4 regions of the Priestia sp. FSL H7-0729 genome follow, and region 4 is predicted to be linked to each of the others. Evidence: riboswitches for the same ligand, from Rfam matches in the RefSeq annotation. Region 4 holds a riboswitch; each other region holds the start of a gene.
The links. A riboswitch is a leader RNA that binds a small molecule or an ion and turns the genes downstream of it on or off. The one in region 4 is predicted to bind thiamine pyrophosphate.
Positions count from the first base shown of each region.

Region 1: it holds a riboswitch for thiamine pyrophosphate, as region 4 does, so the genes downstream of both, MHH93_RS00960 (thiamine phosphate synthase) here and MHH93_RS11065 (ABC transporter ATP-binding protein) in region 4, are expected to answer to the same signal.
Region 2: it holds a riboswitch for thiamine pyrophosphate, as region 4 does, so the genes downstream of both, thiC (phosphomethylpyrimidine synthase ThiC) here and MHH93_RS11065 (ABC transporter ATP-binding protein) in region 4, are expected to answer to the same signal.
Region 3: it holds a riboswitch for thiamine pyrophosphate, as region 4 does, so the genes downstream of both, MHH93_RS20705 (ABC transporter substrate-binding protein) here and MHH93_RS11065 (ABC transporter ATP-binding protein) in region 4, are expected to answer to the same signal.

Region 1 covers NZ_JBBOTQ010000001.1:212,833-217,526, forward strand. The annotation lists gene MHH93_RS00950 (hypothetical protein) at 1-699, shown strand, start outside; gene MHH93_RS00955 (ABC-F family ATP-binding cassette domain-containing protein) at 838-2,388, shown strand; TPP riboswitch at 2,464-2,573, shown strand; gene MHH93_RS00960 (thiamine phosphate synthase) at 2,768-3,469, shown strand; gene thiO (glycine oxidase ThiO) at 3,484-4,694, shown strand, end outside.
Region 2 covers NZ_JBBOTQ010000016.1:51,071-55,764, reverse strand. The annotation lists gene thiC (phosphomethylpyrimidine synthase ThiC) at 1-1,745, opposite strand, end outside; TPP riboswitch at 2,128-2,241, opposite strand; gene MHH93_RS24660 (IclR family transcriptional regulator) at 2,390-3,133, opposite strand; gene MHH93_RS24655 (alpha/beta hydrolase) at 3,493-4,518, shown strand; gene MHH93_RS24650 (Fe-Mn family superoxide dismutase) at 4,674-4,694, shown strand, end outside.
Region 3 covers NZ_JBBOTQ010000010.1:76,451-81,144, reverse strand. The annotation lists gene MHH93_RS20720 (ABC transporter ATP-binding protein) at 1-46, opposite strand, end outside; gene MHH93_RS20715 (ABC transporter permease) at 86-844, opposite strand; gene MHH93_RS20710 (thiamine-binding protein) at 844-1,134, opposite strand; gene MHH93_RS20705 (ABC transporter substrate-binding protein) at 1,357-2,397, opposite strand; TPP riboswitch at 2,617-2,729, opposite strand; gene MHH93_RS20700 (phospholipase D-like domain-containing protein) at 2,974-4,374, shown strand; gene MHH93_RS20695 (DUF2798 domain-containing protein) at 4,604-4,694, shown strand, end outside.
Region 4 covers NZ_JBBOTQ010000003.1:477,355-482,048, forward strand. The annotation lists gene MHH93_RS11055 (radical SAM/SPASM domain-containing protein) at 240-1,115, opposite strand; gene MHH93_RS11060 (aspartate/glutamate racemase family protein) at 1,247-1,945, opposite strand; TPP riboswitch at 2,230-2,332, shown strand; gene MHH93_RS11065 (ABC transporter ATP-binding protein) at 2,551-3,255, shown strand; gene MHH93_RS11070 (ABC transporter permease) at 3,242-4,054, shown strand; gene MHH93_RS11075 (ABC transporter substrate-binding protein) at 4,208-4,694, shown strand, end outside.

The DNA.
Region 1 (4,694 bases), on a different contig from region 4:
CCCGCAGCTATTCGAAACATGTTTAATTACATTCCTGCCGTGGTTATTCTGGATTACGATGGCTATTATATGTTATCAACAGAAACAGAGTTGACAGGTAACCGTGATGATTCTTTCAGGCAAGTGTGGAGCCCCAAAAGACCTTATACATATTCCGATTCAAATGGTAGCAGCATTAACTTTACACTGGATGACTACGTATATGCTTACGATGCAAACGCAGGGAAATGGATTGAGGGATTCCAAAAAGAACTTGCTGCTAGCTCTCAGATTCCTTTACTTCAAAATGCCGACGTATTTGAGCAAGTTAGACGAAGCCGAATTGTAACTAGTGTGCAGGATGATCTGGCTGATGTGATTAACCGTCATAATGAGTTTGCCAGAAAGAACGGTATTTCCTATACATTTACGATGCCCTTGATTGCACAAGAAGATTGGTATAACTCCATTAACGATACAGGGATTATGGCTTTTATCCAGGGGATCGGTGTGGGTGACCAGAAGATCAACAATTATGCGATTGGTGGAGGCAGACTTGTAAAGAAAACAGCCATCGTAGGTGGAGTAGATCCATTAACGGGTATTAAGTACTACTATCCCTCCACATGTGGTAATGGTTACCGTGCCGAAGAAGTGTTCACAGACGCAAGACAAGCAGCTGCACAAGGCTATTTCGAATATAACTGCTCTAATCGTTAGGGTAGCCTGTATGACAAAATCTTGGAAGAGGTTCATGAACTGTTTACATTACTTTCAGAAAAGACGGGACCTGTGCTAGAATAGGGTTTCGGAACCATAATAAAAGTAATGTCTAATAGATAGGAGCAACCTCATCTTATGAGTTTATTGTCAGTAGAGAACGTGAGTCACAATTTTGGAGATCGCACGTTATTTAAAAATGTATCGTTTCGTTTGCTCGCCGGAGAGCGCGTAGGACTTGTGGGTGCCAATGGTGTAGGTAAATCTACATTAATGAACATCCTTACCGGTAAATTGCTTAAAGACAGTGGAAAAGTGGAATGGACACCTAAGGTCCGTTATGGATATCTGGATCAGCACACGAAGCTTACACCAGGCAAGACGATTCGTGATGTGCTTAAGGATGCTTTCCTTCCGTTGCTTGAATTGGAAAAAGAAATGATGAATATTACAGACCAGATGGCAGATGCAGATCCAGATAAGCTGGAGCAGTTGCTGGAAGTGATGGGCGATATTCAGGAACAACTGGAACAGGGTGACTTTTATCTGATTGATGTAAAAGTGGAAGAGATGGCCAATGGACTTGGTTTGTCCGCAATTGGTCTGGATCGAGATGTCGCAGCTCTAAGTGGTGGACAACGTACCAAGGTGCTTCTTGCCAAGCTTCTGCTTGAGAAACCTACAGCTCTTTTGCTAGATGAGCCGACCAACTATCTGGATGTAGAGCACATTGAATGGCTGTCACGTTACCTGAAGGATTACCCGCATGCGTTTCTCTTAATCTCCCATGACACGGAATTCATGAATGAAGTCGTAAATGTCATTTATCATCTGGAATTTGCCAAATTAACGAGATATGCAGCGAACTATAACAAGTTCCTGGAGATGGCTGATATGAATAAAGCCCAGCATATTGATGCATACGAGAAGCAGCAAGAGTACATCAAGAAGCAGGAAGATTTCATTCAGCGTAATAAGGCACGTGCTTCAACTTCAGGTCGAGCGAAGAGCCGGGAGAAACAGCTGGACAGAATTGAACGTATTGATCGTCCAGATGAAGCAGCCAAACCAACGTTCAAATTCAAGGATGCCCGTGCGAGCAGCAAAACGGTCTTTGAGGGCATTGATTTTGAAATTGGATATACGTATCCTTTGCTGCCTAAGATGACAATGACAATTGAACGTGGTGAGAAAATTGCCATCGTAGGCTGTAATGGTGTGGGTAAATCTACACTGCTGAAAACCATTCTGGGCAAAATATCTCCACTCAGTGGAAAGACCTTTTTGGGAGATTATCTCGAAACGGCCTATTTTGAACAGGAAGTTCGTGCTGGCAACATCACGCCCATTGAGGATGTGTGGAATGAGTTTTCACATTTGACCCAGAATGAGGTCCGGGGTCATCTCGCTCGCTGTGGGTTGAAAAATGAGCACATTACCCGTCCGCTTAACATGCTTAGTGGTGGAGAGCAAGCCAAGGTTCGTTTATGCAAACTCTTGATGCGTGAAAGCAACTGGATTTTATTCGATGAGCCGACAAACCATCTCGATGTCACAGCCAAAGCGGAGTTGCAGCGTGCTTTGCAAGAATTCAAGGGAACGGTGTTACTTGTATCTCATGAACCTGATTTCTACGAGGGTTGGGTTACCAAAACATGGAATGTCGAAGAATGGTCCGAGAAAAACTAGAAGATTCAAGACCATGTTTAACAGAAATGACGGTGACAAAAAAATCCGTCTATGGTAACATAGGCTACAACTTCATATGAACACTAGGGGGGCCGCACGATGCGGCTGAGATGGAAGAATGCGATTCCGGACCCTTTGCACCTGATCTGGATCATACCAGCGTAGGGAAGTGGCGAGCGCGTTTCAGTGAATGACGTGAGCAAACGGTAACTCGAGAGGCTTTCAACCGTCTGCTTAGCGAATTGAAACATGCAGTTCCGTTTATAACGGTATGGCTATAAGTTCTATAGCTTTATTGGCACGAATTGAACTGTATGTATTAGTCAGTCATCTGATCCTATGATTACTACGCAGCCACTCCCCTACGGGAGTGGCTTTTTTGTGTTTTTATAGAATTTACACATGGAAGGAGAGGGATGGTACGGCATTTTCTCATGAACATGTTCACGAATCATTTGAATTGCATGTTGTATCTACGGGTGCAGGGGATCAAGCATCTTTTGTAAAAGCTGCAAAGGACGTATGGCCATGGGTGGATTATATTCACATACGAGAGAAACAACTCACATGGCAAAACAAGATTGCTTGGGCTGAAAATCTGCGTAGCGCTGGCATTCCCTCTTGTCGCATCGTTATCAATGGCTCAGAACTGCCTTCACAGAATGACATCTATGGCGGTGTACATTGGGCGCAAGAGGCTTTGCTCAAGTACAACTCCAATAATGATGTTAAAAGCAATGTGCGGCGAATTCGTCTGGGTGTATCTGTTCATTCCATCGAGGAGGCAAAAATTGCTGAAGAACGGGGAGCCGATTACCTTTTCTTCGGGCATATCTACTCAACCAACAGTAAACCTGATCTTGAACCAAGAGGGTTATATGCTCTTGATGAAGTATGCAGAAGTGTCTCCATTCCTGTCATCGCGATCGGAGGTATAAGGCCGGGTAACATTCATGCGATTCGCTCCGCAGGCGCACAGGGGGGCGCTGTGATCTCAAATGTATGGTCGAGCGATTCACCGGATCGGGCCGCTGCATCACTAAGGCAGGCTATCGTTGCTACAGGAAGTCTGAGCCGCTGAAAGGAGATGAGAGGATGAAAGAGATTGTAACGGGTCAGAACAGGAATCATCTCAGTCATCAACTGAAACCTGAACCGGAATCAAGAAGCAAGAGTGTTGCTGATAAACTGGATAAAATTTGTGCAGAAACGATTATTATAGGCGGGGGCGTTGTTGGTTGTGCCATTGCATATGAACTTGCTTCCCGAGGACAGGATGTACTGTTGCTGGAGCGTTCGGCGATTGCAGGAGGCACTTCTTGCGCAGCGGCTGGAATGCTGGCGGCAGATAGTGAGGATTTTGTTCATCCTTTGATGGCTAAGCTTGCCAGGCAAAGCAGGCAGTTGCTTATTGAGCAACAAGTGCTAATGGCTACCCTCAGCGAGGTAGAAGTTGGACTGCAACGCCATGGATTCCTCACCCCTTTTCGATCATACAGCGAATTAAGCCACTATAAGAACAATCGAAATTCTGGTTTGTCTGCTGATGAGGTGTGGTGGGATCGTTCCACTGTACAACAAGAGGCATCTTGGCTTAACAGAGATACGTATGGAGCCTACTACAGACCTTACGAGAGTGAGATTCTTCCAATCCATCTAACGAAGGCATACGCCGAATCCGCTCAAGCATTGGGAGCACGGGTTATCGAGGACATACAGGATATACGTGTGCAAGCAAACGAACATGGCGTCCAGGGGGTTACCACATCGATCGGCGAGATGAAATGTAAACACGTCATTATAGCGGCTGGATTACAGAGTGAAGAATTGATGAGACATGTAAATTTGAGCTTGCCTGTGTGGTCGGTAAAAGGTGAAATAGCCGCCGTTCAGTTCTCAGTTGAACATGCAGGGTACAGACCTGACAGAACGGTGTATGCAGAGGATATCTATATTGTTCCCAAAGCCAATGGCGAAGTTTGGCTTGGGGCAACCAGTCTGCCAGGCAGAACCGATCTGAACGTTTCTGTACAGAGTGTTCTGAAGCTGCTAACTGCGGCTACCCACTGGGTACCTGGGATGAAAGAAGCACGATTCATGCGAGCGTGGGCGGGCGTAAGACCGGCAACTCCAGATGGGCTGCCTTATATTGGTGCATGCAAGAGTATACCCGGGTTGTTCGCCGCCTGTGGACATTACCGCAACGGTATCTTGCTTAGTGCGATAACAGGCAGGCTTATCGCGGAGTTAATCGCTGGTAAAAGCTCGGAAGAACTCGGGATTGAGGTGCTGAGCCCTGAGCGATT
Region 2 (4,694 bases), on a different contig from region 4:
TTATCCGCCGCAAAGGCACGGATGTCCTGCGTAATACGCATGCTGCAGAACTTTGGTCCGCACATGGAGCAGAAATGAGCTTCTTTGGCTCCTTCTGCTGGCAGCGTCTCATCATGGTAGGATAAAGCCCGTTCCGGGTCCAGTGACAGGTTGAACTGGTCTCTCCAGCGGAACTCGAAGCGCGCCTTGGACAACGCATCATCCCGGCGCTGGGCACGTGGATGGCCCTTCGCCAGATCGGCGGCATGAGCAGCGATCTTGTAGGCAATAACCCCTTCGCGTACATCATCCTTGTTAGGCAGGCCCAAATGTTCTTTTGGCGTAACATAACAGAGCATGGACGTGCCGAACCAGCCAATCATGGCCGCCCCAATGGCGGACGTGATGTGATCGTATCCTGGCGCAATGTCGGTCGTTAGCGGCCCAAGTGTGTAGAACGGTGCTTCTTTACATATCTCCATCTGCAAGTCTACATTCTCCTTGATCTTATGCATCGGCACATGCCCCGGCCCTTCGATCATCACCTGCACATCATGCTTCCACGCGATCTGCGTCAGTTCCCCAAGCGTAGCCAGTTCCGCCATCTGTGCTTCGTCATTGGCATCGTAGATACTGCCAGGACGAAGTCCATCTCCCAGTGAGAACGCCACATCATACCTTTTCATAATCTCGCAGATTTCTTCAAAATGAGTGTACAAAAAATTCTCCTGATGATGCGCAAGGCACCATGCTGCCATAATGGACCCGCCCCGAGACACGATGCCTGTCATCCGCTTGGCCGTCATCGGGATATAACGCAGCAGCACGCCTGCATGAATTGTAAAGTAGTCCACGCCCTGCTCTGCCTGCTCAATGAGTGTGTCACGGTACAACTCCCAGGTCAGCGCTTCCGCTTCGCCATTCACCTTCTCCAGCGCCTGATAGAGCGGCACCGTGCCAATCGGCACAGGTGAATTGCGGATAATCCACTCCCGGGTGGTATGAATGTTTTTGCCTGTGGACAGATCCATCACCGTATCCGATCCCCAGCGTACCGCCCAAGTCATCTTCTCGACCTCCTCCTCGATGGAGGAAGATACAGCGGAATTACCGATATTGGCATTGATCTTCACGTGAAAATGACGACCGATCAACATCGGCTCACTCTCCGGGTGATTGATGTTGGATGGCAGAATGGCCCGTCCACTCGCCAGCTCCTGACGTACAAATTCCGGCTCCACGCCCTCACGAATTGCGGCGAATTCCATCTCTGCCGTAATGACTCCCTGTCTCGCGTAATGCATCTGGGTCACACAACGTCCCGTCTGTGCCCGCAGCGGTTTGCCGCGCAATCCGGGGTACTCTTCGGCGCCGGCTCTCTTCCCTCCAGGCTTCAGTCCGTTATCCTCCGGTTTAACTGTACGGCCCTGATAAGCTTCGACATCGCCACGCTCTGTGATCCAACGGGTGCGCAGAGCTGGCAGACCTGCACGGATATCCGCATGGAATCCGGGATCGGTCATGGGGCCGCTCGTATCGTAGACACGCAGCGGTTCGTTATGCTCCACCCCTTGGGGAGTATTCGTGTCATGAAGGGCTATCTCACGCTCCGGAACAGCAATGTCCGGCCGTGAGCCCTGAATGTAGACTTTGCGGCTGCCCGGAAAGGGCTGAACCCGTCCGGCCGTTCCTGTTTCTTTTTCAACCTGCTGATCATTATGTCCCTGTTCCGTCGCTTGTTGTCCCGTTTGATGTCCTGTACTCATGTTCGCTTGTCTCCTCCTCAGTGTTTGTCGCTTGTTTGGTTGGTTTCATCATTAGCTCGCTTACGTACCTGTCCCAAATCATGCGCAATGCAGAGAAGAAAAAGCGATCCTACAGCAGACCAGCAGAGACATTTCATGTACAGTTCACAACAGACCCGAAATTAGCACATATCATGGATCTAAGCCAAGAAATCTCTTTTCCAAGCCCACTTTCGCAGGTTATTGAAAAAGCAGTCCATGGAGTGTGTGTTATATCGCCCGTTCACTGTAATAAAAAAAGCCGGTCCCCGAAGGAACCGACTTTTATGTCCATCACCAATAATGCTCCTGGTTGCAGCTCCTTATCGGGGACCTTCAAGAGTCACACATATGGTGGTTGTGGTCATATCGCCGATTACTTCCCTACGCTGGTATGATCCAGATCAGGTGCAAAGGGTCCAGAATCTCATGCGATTCCGTCTCAGTCCGGACAATTCGGACTCCCCCAGTAACGTTAACAAGTTGCGGCTTACATCAGCCGCCGTTCATATTCAATGAAGCTGGCCCCGCTGGGCCGTCCATTACAGAGTAGCGCAACCAAAACATAAAAACAACCTTTATATTCCAGATCACTAACTTCATTGGTGACAGACCTTACCTCAACATCAAGATAACATGAGCCCCATCTGTGTAGCAGCTTCCTTTAGCACAGGTGCGTATTCGTGCAAAGTCTCCTGCGAAAGTCGGCTGACAGGCCCTGAGACCGAGAGAGCAGCTGCAATATTGCCTCGACGGTCCATAATCGGTACAGATACCGCGGCAGCTCCCGGCTCACGTTCCTCATAACTCGTCGCATATCCGTTATCCCGTATATCTCCCATTTGCGCCAAATACACCGCGGGATCAATAAACACAGGCCATTCCGGCCCGTTCATCAGTTCCTCACGATCCTCGTCCGTGGCAAACGCCATCAAGACTTTGCTGGAAGCGCCCACGGACAACGGGAGTCTAACACCGACAGGAGCGACTCGGCGTATCGCCTGATCACTTTGCACAGCCTGAATCCGAATCCGTTCACTGCCATCCCGCAGGTACAGACTCACGGTCTCCCCCAATCGATCTCTCAGTCGCTCCATCGCAGGCAGCAGCAGAATCGCCGGATCATCACTGCGGGACATATGAGCTGACAGCTCCCAGATTCGGATGCCAAGTCGGTACTTCTCTGTTGCTGCATCGCGGATCACGAACCCTCGATCCTCCAGCGTAGCCATCAAACGGTGTACTGTACTTTTGTGCAATCCGATCTGGCTGGCAATTTCGGTAAGTCCCAGATCACTGCGTGTGGTAAAACATAATAATATATCCAGCGCCCGTTCAACAGCCCGGACGGTTAACTTGCGATCTTCCATGGCATAATGCCCTCCTCATGTTTCATCACATGAAACTTGGTTACATAAATTATATGAGAAACGGTCTCATCTGTAAACCAAAAAGAGCCAAAATTGAAATAAGCGTAAGCATAAATTGTTCCTTTTTATAAGACTTAATCCCCTGTAATTTACACACTAAGGTAATGTTACCCATATATCTTAAGAACTATATAACAATTGCGTAACAAATGCCCTCAATCAATTGACTTTGACTATATTGGAACATACGATAAAGATATATTATCTTAAGATATCGCTCTGAAGCAGGCTCTGAAATAAACGCAATTCTCTTTTCATGTCGTTGTTATCTTCAACTGAACTTCAAAGGAGGGGCATTCATGTATCCAACATCCCAGAGCGAAGCCCCGCTGCATACAAAAGTGTCCGATCTGCCCTCTTCGTTATCACCGAGGCTAATTCGGTTCAAACATATTATCGTAGCGTTGCTGCTCTCCGTTGTATTTTTTCTACTGTTTTGTTTTATTGCACTGCACGGTTATATCGCATGGGTATTATCCAATCCAACGGTAGCGCCTGTCTTCTCCAATCCAATGCAGGCCAAAAATATGAAATACGAAGACATTACGTTCCCGGCAGCAGATGGCAGTCGGACGATGCAGGGATGGTATATACCTGCTGACAATGCCGCAAGCAAAACAATTATTTTCAGTCACGGCTATGGTGCCAATCGTGAAGAAACATGGGTACCCATGTATGACCTGGCACACTATGCCCATCAACTTGGGTTCAACGTGGTCATGTTCGATTATGGCTTCGCCTCACAGGTGAACAAAGCTGTAGCCACAGGTGGCAAAGCGGAGTCTCAGCAATTACTGGGTGCCATCCAGTTCGCCAAGCAGCGCGGTGCGCAGGAACTGGTTGTCTGGGGTTTCTCCATGGGTGCCGGTACCGCGCTTCAAACCGGACTGATTACACAGGAAGTGGATGCGATGATTCTGGACAGTACGTTCCTGCTTGAGCCGGATACGCTGTACCACAACATTCATAACCAGATCGATCTCCCGCGTCAGCCTACACTGGAGATTATGAAGCTGTTGTTCCCTGTTCTGAATGGTACCGGATTGCAACAGATTCCTTACCAGGAAGTGAAAAAGGAAGATTATCCGTTCCCGATTTTCTTCATTCATGGTACGCAAGACGAGAAAGCACCTTACCCGATTGCAGAGCAACTCGCTGCCAACCAGACCAATCCGTATTCGGATGTATGGATCGTCCAGGATGCGCACCATGAATTGATCTTCCGGGAGCATCCAAAAGAATATCTGCGCCGTGTCTCCACGTTCCTGAGTCATGTAACGAAGACAAGCAGTGACGATGTGCAGAACACGAATAGTGGAGAATAACCTATCTAAATAAATTAAAATTCTGTTGATTCTTGAGCCCCTCCGGGGCTCTTTTTTTTGCAATCATAGGACAACAGGCTCGCGGAATATACTCTTGGGACGCATGAAAAGACAGTCTGCATGCAATGAATTCATCTGAAGGAGGTTCAACATAGATGAACTGGTATGGATATGGC
Region 3 (4,694 bases), on a different contig from region 4:
GTGCTCCCCGTTCAGGCTGGACGTGTTCGTCCTGTTGCCGATTCATATGATCATCACTTCCTAATATATAGACTTACATGCTTCATTATCGCTTCTGTGGACGCCAGCGCACGAGCAGCTTCTCCAGCAGCGCGATGAGCAGGAAGAGCAGCAAGCTGAGCGCGACAATAATCATGATTGCGACAAATAGCCGATCTGTGCGATAAGCTGACTTTTGCAACATCATATAATAGCCAATGCCCTTGTCTGCACCAATCCATTCGGCAATGATGGCACCCATCACGCTATAGGTAGCGGCGATTTTGACACCGGAGAACACGGATGGCAGAGCATGAGGAAGCTCCAGTTTCCAGAAGATATGATGACGTTTCGCACCAGCCATGCGCATGTAGTTCATCATCGCCGCATCGGTACGGGTCAAGCCGTCCATCGCAGCTACCGCAACGGGGAAGAAGCAGACCAGTATGATGGTAATCAGCTTGGGCAACAGCCCGAATCCGAACCAGATTAACAGGAGCGGCGCGAGCGCGATGGTCGGAATATTTTGACTAAGAATAAGTAATGGATACAGGGCCGACTTGAGAAAAGGGACCAGATGCAGCACCATTGCGATCAGTAATCCAACCGCTGTGCCGGCTGCGAATCCGATCAGGGTTAACTGAATGGTTGCGGAAGCGTGCATGCCAAGCCGTTCGGCCTGGGTTGCCGCTTCGCGGGCGATGTCGGACGGTGCAGGCAGCATCCATTTCTCGATATGGAACAGGGAGACAGCTCCTTGCCATAGGGCTATAAAGAGAATAACCGCCACAATGGGCGGCCATACACTTTTGAAATAGGCAGGCATTAGCGATACTTCTCCGTCAGGGTATCCATGCTGAAGCCAGTAGGGCTATGGGCGATTTTGATCTGGGAGATGATGCTTGGGCTGCCAGCCTCCACAAGTACCTCGTGCATCTTGCGGACAACCTCCAGCAGTTCCTCCAATTCCCCCTCCATCGTGGTGTCGAGCGCGTTCACCTGATATTTTAGACCGGATTGCTGAATAACTTCAATGGCGCGATCTACGTAAGGATAAGAGTTCTCGCCATTTGGCGTTTTCGGAATAACCTGAATGCTAAGCAGTGTGCTTGCCATGAGAGATCACGGCTCCTTTCGTGATATATAAAATGAACCAATGACTGTTACACTTGCCACTTCGATGACAGAATAACCTTCCAATCGCTGTTATCCCCAGATTTTTTGATTCCCTTTCTCTAAGGGAAAATCCGGTGATAAAGGCGACCGCTTCGCTTTTTCACGTTATTTCTGTCCTCTCCGTCCTCGTGTAAATATTAAGTTCGTTTTATATGAGAAATTTTATTGGGGTAAAAAATCGTTTGTATATGCTTTGCTCACGTCGACCTGTTCATCCAGCAGTTTTTTGCTAAACATCCAGTCGGTGTAGTTCTGCCATACTTCCTGTTTCTGTTCTCCCCAGCGCGGGGCATCATCCGTGTATTTTGGACTCAGCCATTTCTGGCTTGCCAGTACCAATTCCTTGTCCAGATCCGGTACAGCCTTGATCAGAATGTTCGCTGCTTCTTCTGGATGATCAATTGCGTATTGATACCCTTCGGAAGTGGCTTTCAGGAATGCTTTCACCAGTTCAGGGTCGTTCTCAATCGTCTGCTCGTTCGTCACGAGGACAGGCGTGTAGTAATCCAATGCATCTGAATAATCCTTCACATACAACATGTCGATCGGTTCCCCGCGCAGTTCGGCTTCAATACCCGTCCAGGCGTAGAAGATCCATGCAAAATCAATGTCCCGTTTCACAGCGGTGAAAAAGTCAGCGTCACCCATGTTAATGTTTTTCACTTTGGATACATCGGCGCCTTCGCCTTCCATAATGGATTGCATCACGGCTTCTTCCACAGGGGAGCCCCAGCCGCCATAGGTTTTACCTTCAAAATCTTTCGGTGATTTAATATTCCGATCTGCCGGAGCAGCAAACCCGGATGTATTATGCTGAATAACCGCTGCGATGGAGACGAGTGGAACCCCTTGTGTACGGGCTTGCGTTACACTTTCCTGATAACTTACGCCAAATGGCACTTCATTCGATGCAACCATTGTATCTGCGCCGCCGGCACCTGGCTGGACAATCTCCACATTCAAGCCTTCGGCCTTATAAAAACCTTGATCTACAGCTGCATATAAGCCGGTATGATTCGTATTTGGTGTCCAGTCGAGTACGACTTTAATATCCTTGAGGGCTGCGTTGTCACCTTCGTTGCTGCTCTCCGTATTTGTGTTGCCGTTCTGTTCAGCCGGGGCAGCTTCTTTACCGCCACATGCGGCCACAGTCACCAGTAGTACACATAAGAGCAACAGTCCCATTGTTTTACGCCATTTCATCTGTGATTCTCTCCTTCGGTATGTCCGGCCAGTGGCACGGGTACTCCTTGGCTTCATATCCAAGCTTCTTGCATAAATCGACAGATTTATACCAGCTATGATCCGGATAACGTCACTTTTTTTAGCTCTCTGGCTATATAAAAGAACATTAAAAAAGCGCCCCGTAATCCGGGACGCGTGCAGGCGTTAGAGAGGTGGCGTTCAGCCATAGGGCTGTGCCATTTCGATATACTCCGATTCCTACGCTGGCATGATCCAGATCAGGTCTAAGGGTTAGTATCTTGGTGGGATACACTCTCAGCCGGCCAATTCCGACTCCCCTGGGAAACTATGAAGTTACGGGCATTACTAGGTGTAATTATAGGCCAGAGGCCCAGTCGTGTCCAGTCAGGAACTGGATGGGAACGGATTTAGGGTCATCGTCTACTTGCTTCTCAGCCGCTTCGGTGATTAGTTTTTGATCGTTTGGCCTTGAGCCGAGCAGCTTGATTCATTTAAACAACATAATTTAGAGACAAAAGGAGATAGTACTGCTATATCAATAATTACTTTTACATAAAAATGGGGGAGTACTGAATGATCCTTAAAACCATAATCGCAATGATTCTGTGTTATAGTGCCTACGTTTTTTTCACAGCCTACCTTTTATTTTTGGTTCCGTCTCCATCTGCTATCGAAAATACGGATATGCAAAAATCGTTAACAGAAGGAAGTACAACAGATCGCGTAATGCTCCTGGAGGACGGCTTTCAATCGGGACAGGTGAGAATCCAGACCATTCGAGAGGCGAAAACAAGCATCGACCTGGCCTATTACTCCATTCAAAAGGGAAAAACATCTCAGCTTTTTTTTGCTGCTTTATTCGATGCGGCTGATCGGGGTGTTCAAGTTCGAATCATTTTAGACGGGATTTTTCATAGCATGCGCGGAGAATTGCGTGATATTCCAGATGCCATTGCAGCTCACCCCAATGTGGAATTAAGATATTATGAACCGCTCCACCTATTTATGCCATGGACATGGCATAACCGTCTGCATGACAAGATCCTTCTTGTCGACAACACATATGGCATCATTGGCGGCCAAAATATTGGTGATAAATATATGGCATTGCACCCCCCAAAAGACTATGTTTTTGATCGGGATGTCCTTGTTTACAATCCAAACGATAATACGAACAGCACGGTTGTTGAAATGAAACAATATCTAGATCAGTTATGGAACCATCCATTCACCAAACCAGAAAAACATGCAAAACGTCAGCATCATGCAAAAGGGTTAAAAGAGCTGGCTCAGTTGGCTGATTTATATATAAAAGCCCAGGCTCAGAGTGATCCTTTTGTTAAAGAGTTACCGAAGGAATGGGCTCGAGGAGCGCTTCATTCCGACCACGTTGCTTTCATTCACAATCCAATTAAAAGGCTGTATAAAGACCCCATCATGTGGAGGACATTTGTTCATTTCGCCAATCAAGCAAAGTCGAAAGTGTACCTTCAGACGCCATATGCCATTCCTACCAAGAAAATGGAGAAAGCCGTACATCTGTCGATGAATCCAAAAGCAGAATGGGTCATGCTGACGAATTCAATCCAACAGACCCCTAACCCTTTGGCTTTCGCGGGATACTTAAGCACTAAAAAACGGTTGCTTGATACCAGTCTGGCTATATATGAATACGAAGGCCCTTATTCCATACACGGCAAATCATTTGTCATGGATGATTACCTCAGCATGGTTGGTTCGTATAATCTTGATCCCAGATCTGCCTTCCTCAATACCGAATCCGCTGTGGTCATTTCCGGTTCTGCATTCGCCAACCAACTAACAGAGGCTATGGATATCAAACGTGCACTTAGTACACTTGCGGTTAAAGGTGAACATCCAGCAGAATCTACGAATCAGAAAGGCGCTGTTTTCAAACAAATAGCAATCACAGCGTTATCCAAACTGTCTTTTCTCTGGAAATTTATGTTATAGAAAAAACCCACAATTTTTTGAGTTGAATTTTTGCTCCAGCTCATCAAAGCTTGCTTATATTTCTTGCGCCAATATAAATGGATCTGTATCGGAGAAGAACTAGATAATAGATATTGTTACTTCCACAAATTTTAATTTGGAAAAATCATATTTGTTCACGGAATGTTCACTTATGTGGTGGGGTTCATCATCTCTATAATTACGAAGGTAAACAGAGAGGATGAGAGAATTGCCTACGAGCAAGAAGGAACAAATTATTTTCGGCTTAATGATGTGTACAGGAATGGTCCTGGTGATGATGACTTTCAATTTGTGGCACA
Region 4 (4,694 bases):
AATAAGGAAGGTAACTAGAATAATCATTAGATCAGATATATCCTGACATCGCATAATGACTGTCATATCGGCATTTTCTGCAAGTCAGACCCTTGGAACAATATGCTGATATCAACCTCTGGTATGCTCATTTGTAACGTATATACCTCTGACTTTAATCCCCAGTAAATAAGAAAGATCACTACATTTGTCTCCAAATGTGTGATCTTGAATGGCTTCCGGCTTGCTGATATAAGATATCAGGCTCCGAATCTCTGACGGTAACCGCACTTTCGACACAACTCTTCCACAGCTTCGCGCTTGGAGAAGCCATATACCAGATTGTTCGCTCGTTCACCCTCAATAATCTCCGAGAATGACTTCTCGTGCACATTACCAAGGTTAATGACACCCTCACCATCAAGACAGCATGGAACCACCGTTCCATCTACAAGCACAGCTGCCTGACCACGCAATGCATGGCAGAAGCCTTTGCCGTCATCTTCAGGTGCATCCAGACTCGGCCACTGGAACTCATGGTCCTGATTCAGGTATACATTCGGGGCAATTTTGACCCCGCTGCCCGGAACTACTTTTTCCTCAATTCGGAAATCCAGATTGAATTCACGTTCCAATACTTCAAGGGTCTCCCGATTTCGATTCATCTGAGCATTCGTGAAGTTATCCTGCGTCAGATTCCACAGTCGGAATGAGATGATGACATTGTGTTTCACTGCCTCGTGTACAAAAGACAGAATGTTGCTCAGATATCCGTCACGGTCGGTTGAACCTTCATGCCCATCGAAGCTGTGCAGGGAGAAATTCATCTGCCGCAGCGCCGGTTTGCCGAGCAATTTATGCTGAGTCTTGGGCAATAGTGTACCGTTCGTTGTAATGTTCACCTTGAGTCCCTTCTCATGTGCGGAATCGAGCAACAGATCTATTTTGGGATGCAACAAGGGTTCACCTTTGACATGTAGATAAATATGATTGGTGTGTGGTTTAACTTGTTCCAGTATATTGTTGAAGACTTCAGGGTCAATGAATCCTTTGGCACGCTGCGTCTGTGGACAGAAGCTACACGCCAGATTACAGATACTTGTGATCTCAATATATACTTTTTTGAACGTTTTCAACTCGGGTCCCCATTCTGCCTAGGAGGGAGAACAATCCCACCTGCATTTTGTGATCCGGCCTATACGGGCCATCCCTATTATATCGAGTTCATGAGCCAAGGTAAATCAGAGAACAGGTTTATCGAGTTGAGTCAAAATGATTTGGTCAGTGCCAAATGAACAGATTCAATCGCATGAATACGTGTTGTATCAAATAACGGAACTTCTGAATCCTCTAGTTTTACTAATAATCCAATTTCGGTGCAACCTAATATGATTCCCTCAGCTCCATCATCAACCAGCCTTTGGATCACCTTTTTATAATACTCCCTTGATAAGGGCACAATTTTCCCTAAACATAATTCCTCATATATTATTTTATTGACAACTTTTCTATCCTCTTCATTCGGTATCAGAACCTTAATACCATTAAATTCAATTCGTTTTTTATAAAAGTCTTGTTCCATCGTATATTTTGTGCCGAGTAAACCAACCGTACTTATTTGGGACTTATGAATTTGATTTGCTGTTGAATCAGCAATATGTACGATGGGTAATGTCACTTTTTCTTCAATATGTTTAATCACTTTATGCATCGTATTTGTACAAATTACAATCATTTCTGCTCCTGCCTTTTCCAAAGACTGAGCAGCATTCCCCAATAATTCACCAGCACTTTCCCAATCACCTTCAGCTTGATAACGCTCGACTTCTTCAAAATCCACGCTATATAAAATGCACTTGGCTGAATGCAATCCTCCCAATTTATTTTTCACTTCTTCATTAATAATTCGATAATATTCTAACGATGACTCCCAGCTCATACCACCAATAAGGCCAATCGTTTTCATATACACTCCACCTTCCATTGAATACATCCCGAAAGCAGTATATAGAAATTTAATAGATATTGTACCGTATCTACCTGATTAAATAAACCTGCCCCAGTAAGAGGAATAGAGGGACCTGGAGCAATTCCGGCAACGGATTATTGCTTCTACCCGAATGATCTGGCTGTACAATCCAAATAATCTGACCGGAACCATTTTCAGATCAGTACTCACATTCTTTCCGAGCGCCCCTTTACATTCCACTTGAATGTGATATATGCTGAACACACAACTGCATATCTTGAACAATGCACTAGGGGAGCCTTACGGCTGAGACGAATCGAATGATTCGGACCCTTTGAACCTGATCTGGATCATACCAGCGGAGGGAAGTGGAGCGGCCTTTTGGTAAGTGGAATTTTTCATGTATGTGAAGATAAATTGCGAATTTAACTTACAGACCCACTCATTTCTCCGGAAATGGGTGGGTCTTTTTATGCTCTTTTGCAGAGCACAAGATGCCGTTGTAATTCCAGCAGTCTGACATCAAGGAGTGAGGATCAGATGACCAACCATGTAACGATGAAGAACGTTAGCTTCGCTTTTCCCGAAAAAAAGATTTACCCGTGCTCGCCAATGTGTCGTTTCAGATACAACCAGGAGAATTTGTCTCGCTCATCGGCTCCAGCGGATCAGGAAAAAGCACGCTCTTCAAGCTGCTCGCAGGCTTGCTTGAGCCAACCGTTGGCACCATTGATATAGCTGATGTGCCGCGAGGAGAACGGCTCGGACGAGTCGCCTATATGCCGCAGAAAGATCTGCTATTGTCCTGGCGGACCGTATTGGAGAACTGCATGCTGCCTGCGGAGTTGGCACCCGGCCGACAGGACAAAGACAAGCTACGGGCCAATATCATGGCAGGATTGGCAAGGTTCGGCCTGTCGGGTTATGAACAGGCCTATCCAGATGAATTGTCCGGCGGCATGCGGCAGCGGGTGGCACTGCTTCGTACCATGTTCACAGGCGGTCAGCTCATGTTGCTGGATGAACCCTTCGGTGCACTCGACGCCTTAACCAAACGAGAAATGCATCGCTGGTTGTTGGAGCTGTGGGAGGGCTTTGGCCAAACGTTTCTGTTCATTACACATGACATCGAAGAAGCCCTGCTGCTCAGTGATCGGATTATCCTGTTAACTCCAGGAGGGCATGGTCCGCAGTTACGGGAGATGACTGTTCCTTTGCCACGTCCAAGACATTCGGACATGATCTACGAACCAGCTCTCGTGCAGATGAGACGACAACTGGAGGATCAATTTCATGCAAAGGGATAAAGGTAAGGCTAGCGTCTGGACGTGGTGTTTGAAGTGGCTTTCCCAATATGGTCTGTTTATTGTGCTCATGCTCTTATTACTGGCGATCTGGGAAGCGATTGTGCGTATGGGATGGGTGCCTTCCTTCATCATTCCCGCGCCAACGGCCATCGCAGGCTCACTGGTTGAGCATCGTCGTCTGCTGCTGACCATACATCTGCCTGCGACCTTTATGGAGGTTGCTGTTGGTTTTGGAATATCCATAGTGACCGGAATTACCCTAGCAACAGGCATGCATATGAACCGATCGATTGAAAAGGCGTTGTATCCCTTTATCGTGATCAGTCAGACCATCCCGTTGATTGCCCTGTCCCCCGTATTCATCCTGTGGTTTGGCTACACATTGTGGAGCAAGGTCGCCGTGGTGTTCCTGATTGCGTTCTTCCCCATTGTAGTCAGTACATACGATGGACTCCGCCAAGGCGATCCGGAACAGCGTGAACTGCTGCTCACCATGGGCGCCAGCAAGTGGGATATTTTCCGCAAACTCCAGGTTCCGCTGGCACTTCCCTCTTTTTTCTCGGGTCTAAAGATGTCTGTAGTGTATTGCGTGGTTGGGGCAACGATTGGCGAATGGCTCGGTGGCAGCAAAGGTCTCGGATACTTCAGCCGCCGCATGTCCAGCAACATGAACACGGATGCCATGTTTGCTGCTATTTTGCTGTTATCCCTGCTTGGGATCGTTTTGTTTGTACTGATTGCCTGGCTGGAGAAACGGTTTAACACACGGCGGCATGGAGGCAAAAGAAAGACTGGATAATCTTCGAGAGTGAACCCGATTTAATGATAGGAAGTATGATTTCCAAACACCTTTTTCACATATCAGCAATTGTGTTTCAGTCATCACGTTGCCCGTTAACATCCTGCTGTTCATTTCCTACAAACCAAAACGATGAAATGAGGAACTTCATTTATGACTAACAAAGGTATATACTCCCTGCTTCCCATTATGCTCATAAGCCTGTTGCTGATCGTTAGCGGATGTGGCACCACAGGCGCCAGCCAAAATACGCCAACAACAGATTCGAAAACCAATGCACAGCAAGCAGACTCGCCTGTAACAGACCCGGCATCAGCTGCTAAAGATAAACTGTCCATCATGCTCGACTGGTACCCGAATGCAGTACATTCCTTCATCTATGTGGCCCAGGAAAAAGGATACTTTGCAGATCAAGATCTCGATGTCGACATTCAGATGCCTGCGGATACCAATGATTCACTCAAACTTGTTGCTGCTGGTAAAATCGATCTGGCTCTAAGCTATCAGCCCCAAATTTTGCTCGCGCGTGGCGAGAACATTCCTGTGCGTTCCATTGCTGCTGTTGTTCGGCACCCGCTTGTGCATCTGTTGACCGAGGCAAATAGCAACGTGAGTTCACCCAAAGATCTTGACGGAAAAA